2 regions of the Endozoicomonas lisbonensis genome follow, and region 1 is predicted to be linked to the other one. Evidence: predicted binding sites of a transcription regulator. Region 1 holds the regulator's gene; the other holds the start of a gene.
What was found. Region 1 encodes FNR, which switches genes on or off when oxygen is low (the NO sensors DNR and NnrR bind a similar motif). Its sites were predicted from a motif close to TTGATNTANATCAA; they were not measured.
Positions count from the first base shown of each region.

Region 2: a site for FNR is predicted at 1,394-1,407, ahead of nagE (N-acetylglucosamine-specific PTS transporter subunit IIBC). Genes of this name have one in related genera too.

Region 1 covers NZ_JBEWTB010000002.1:3,816,988-3,819,171, forward strand. Annotated here, with positions in the region: gene V5J35_RS18140 (hypothetical protein) at 1-72, opposite strand, end outside; gene V5J35_RS18145 (adenine phosphoribosyltransferase) at 199-741, opposite strand; gene fnr (fumarate/nitrate reduction transcriptional regulator Fnr) at 846-1,604, opposite strand; gene hemN (oxygen-independent coproporphyrinogen III oxidase) at 1,925-2,184, opposite strand, start outside.
Region 2 covers NZ_JBEWTB010000002.1:1,056,609-1,058,792, forward strand. Annotated here, with positions in the region: gene nagE (N-acetylglucosamine-specific PTS transporter subunit IIBC) at 1-1,207, opposite strand, end outside; gene V5J35_RS05665 (ABC transporter substrate-binding protein) at 1,490-2,184, shown strand, end outside.

The sequences.
Region 1 (2,184 bases):
GCTCCACATTTTGAGATGCTTCAGGGTGGGACGGACAACATAATGGCGCAACTCCTTTGCACAAATTCCCATGCCTTGATCCTTCATGAGGTTGAATACTCGTTTTATCGTATCACTGGCTTAATACTGAAGCATCTGCCATTTTGACAATAATCTGTAAGTACAGAGAGAAGCTGCTGATTCTCTCTGCAACAGAATCTATTCCCCTTCAAAGGCGCACAACGAAAAGGTGGGAACGCCTGCATTTTGCAAACGACGGGAGCCGCCAAGGTCAGGCAGGTCCATAATCGCTGCCGCTTCAATGGTTTTTGCGCCCAGTTTTTCAATCAGCTGAACCGCTGCCAGCAGAGTTCCGCCGGTTGCGATCAGGTCGTCAACCAGTAAGACCCGGTCGCCTTTGTGCAAACTGTCGGCATGAACTTCCAGACTGGCAGTGCCATACTCCAGGTCGTATTCTACCGAGATGGTTTTGGCGGGCAGTTTACCTTTTTTACGAAACAGGACCAGGGGCTTGTTGAGTACATAGGAAAGGTTGGAGCCGATCAGAAAGCCCCGGGCATCCATTGCACCAATATGGCTGAAATCCAGCTCCATGTAACGGTGGATAAAGCTGTCCATCACGCCACGCCAGGCTTTGGGGTTTTCAAATATGGTGGAAACATCCCGGAACAGGATGCCTGGCTTGGGCCAGTCGGGAACAGTGCGAATCTGGGACTTGAGATAAAAATCGTCGATGATCATTGAGTGGCAACCATATGCTGTGAAAGTGCCGATCATGGCTTGGGGAAAACCACTGCCGTACGGAGCCATCGGACTGTACGGCAGTGTGAACAGGTTACATCAAATCAGTTTGCTGCAATGATCTGTTCAATATCAGCGGCTTTCCCGCCAGCCAGAGAGCATAGTTGAACTGCGTCACGAATTTCAATTTCCTTACCAACAGCCGAAATCAGGCCGTTTTTCTGGAAACGAGTGAAAACACGGCTAACCGTCTCTACTGCCAGACCCAGATAGTTGCCCATCTCATTACGGGACATGGACAGTCTGAAAGACTGGGACGAGAAACCACGACGACGGAAGCGGCTGGCAAGATTGATCAGGAACGTAGCGATACGCTCGTCTGCATTCTTCTTGGACAGCAGCATCATCATTTGCTGGTCTTCCCTGATCTTTTTGCTCATCAGGCGCATCAGGTGACGACGCAGCTCCGGGAAGTCGTCAGACAACATTTCCAGCTGCTCAAACGGAATCTCACACACCATGGTGGTTTCCATGGCCTGGGCGGATACCGGATACACGTCGGTGTCCATACCACTCAGACCGAGAATTTCGCTTGGCAGGTAGAAGGCAGTAATCTGTTCTTCACCTTCGTTAGTCGCGGTGTAGGTTTTGATAGCCCCGGAACGCACAGCGTATACGCTGTCGAACGGGTCTCCTTCCAGAAACAGGTGCTCGCCTTTTTTCAGCGGGCGGCCGCGTTTTATGATTCGATCCAGATTGTCGATGTCTTTCACACTCAACGCCAGCGGCAGGCACAGAGAGCTGAGACTGCAATCCCTGCAGGCCACATGGCTTGGTTGTCGGACGTTGGGCTTAGACGTCATTGAGTGCCCTCAAGGTCTTAAATGCAAAACGCTGACTATTTTATGGAAAATATTTAGAAAGTGTAAGTGCGGTGTTGACTTACGAATGTTGATATTGATCGTTTTTTAAACTTAATTCGGTAAGTCGCATTATATTGCGGTTAATAGCTAGCTGTATTGGTGAATGCTTTGTCATTTTTCGGGGTTTAGGGCAGGGTATGTGCGATTATTTTTGTGCAGTGATCTGTAGGTCGCAGGTGTTTTTTATTGTTGCTGATTTATTGAGGCACTGCATGGATCAGAGGTTACTAACCTCTGATCCATGCATAACGTTAACCAGACTAAATAACTTTAGAAAAGAACTTCATATTCTTTTGCTCCTGATAATATCGGTCAAACATCATGCAGATATTTCGTATCAGCAGTTTGCCTGCCGGTGTTACTTCCAGGATTTCGGGGGTTATGGTAATCAGACCATCCTGTTCCAATGGTTTTAAATTGATCAGTTCAGACAGAAAATAGCTGGGAAAATCAATCGTATATTGCTGCTCAATTTTTTCTGGTTTCAGTCTGAAATGGCAGATCAGCTCGTTGATGACAC
Region 2 (2,184 bases), 2.8 Mb from region 1:
TGTCACGATCTGCCAGAGTCAGTCGCAAGCGGGTAATGCAGGCAGAAACAGACTCAAGGTTATCTTTACCACCCAGCAGTGCAATGTAGTGTTTCGCCCGGTCGGAGTCCGAAACCACCCTGACCGGTTTCTGCTCAACCTCATCGTCATCACGACCCGGAGTTTTCAGATTGAACACCTTGATCGCAAAATAGAAGGTGCAGAAGTAAACCACAGCAAAGGCCAGGCCAATAATGACCAGGGTTACGGGCTTGGTGGCCAGTCCCCAGTTAAGTACCATATCAAAGGCACCCGCTGAAAAACCAAAGCCATGCAGTACTCCAAACAGATTGGTCACGACCAGTGACAATCCTGTCAGCACAGCATGAACGGCATACAGCCCTGGCGCCAGAAAGACAAACAGGAATTCCAGAGGCTCAGTGACGCCCGTAAGGAACGCGGTCAGTCCAACCGAAAAAAGCAATCCGCCCACTTTTGCGCGATTCTTCCCGGGAGCAGCAAGATACATCGCCAGGGCAGCTGCTGGCAAGCCAAACATCATAACCGGATAAAAACCAGCCATGAAGACACCGGCGGTAGGATCGCCAGCAAAGAAGCGTGGCAGGTCACCATTAACGATTTCACCTGCAGCATTGGTAAATTCGCCAAGACCAAACCAGAAAATAGAGTTAACCACATGATGCAGGCCAACAGGAATCAGGCCCCTGTTGAGTACTCCATAAACGAATTGCCCAACGGACCCGGATTCAGCAACACCGCTGGCAAAGGCATTGATACCTGACTGGATAGCAGGCCAGACAAACCCCGCAACAACAGAGGCAGCCAGGGCGATCAGCCCGGTCATAATCGGGACCAGTCGTTTACCACCGAAAAAGGCAAGATACTGAGGTAACTGGACACGATGGAATTTATTATAACTGTGACCAGCAATGATACCGGCAATAATACCCCCGAAAAACGACATGTCGATATCGGCATTAATCGTTTTGGCAGCAGCGGTTAGAACAAAGTAACCGACTGCCCCCGCCAGAACAGCTGACCCGGCATCATCTTCCGCAAGACCCGCTGCAATACCCATGGCAAACAACAGCGGCAGGTGGCTGAAAATGGCATTACCCGCCTCTGCCACAAACGCAATATCCAGCAGATCCGGCTGCCCGACACGCAACAATATGGCAGCAACAGGCAAGGTTGCAATTGGCAACATAAGTGCCTTCCCCAAACGCTGCAAATACCCTAGCACATCCACGACTTCACCTCTGCACTTCATTATTTTTACTGTCTGATCTCGTACAAAAAATGACAGAATCAGTTTTCACCCGAGAATGTAACCGGTTACACCGCCTTATTTCAAGTAATTACACGTATTTAAGTCAAACCATTAACCGGTAAGTTGATCTACAGCAAAATATTCCTTTTCAGTTATGAATTAACTATCCACATTTAATTTTGCACATTTTTTAACTAATTAATGGTTAACTCATCACTCATGATCCAGCGCCTGCTTATAACAACACTACTAACCTGTCTGGCCACTTCTGTAACAGCCAGCGCCGCGCCATCAAACCGCCCCACAGGGACAGTTAACGTACTCCACTGGTGGACCTCCCCCAGTGAAGCCGCCGCCATGGACATTTTGAAAGATCACTATGCAAAGTCCAGATTTACCTGGACTGATCAAGCTATTGTCGGCGGTGGCGGCGGCAGGGCCATGACTGTACTGAAGTCTCAAGTTATTTCAGGCAACCCCCCACATGCAGCCCAGATCAGTGGCCAGGGTATCCAGGACTGGGCCAGCCTGGGTCTTCTGGCACATATTGACGGCACAGTAAATCGCAATCAATGGACCTCTGTACTACCAGAATTTGTTTCAGAGACCATCCAGTTTCAGGGGCGTTACTACGGTGTACCCGTTGGCATTCACCGGAGCAACTGGCTATGGATCAACCCAAAAGCTTTTGAAACAACCGGGCTTGCGATTCCTTCCAGCTGGGATGACCTGATTGCCATTGCTCCCCGCCTGCGCCGTGCGGGCTTTATTCCACTGACTCATGGCGGAGAAGCCTGGCAACAGGCTGCGATTTTCGAGTCTGTCGTACTCTCGGAAGGAGGCGCCGATTTTTACCGGCAGGCTCTGGTAGATCACGACCATAAAGCCCTGACCAGCCCCACCATGATCAAGGT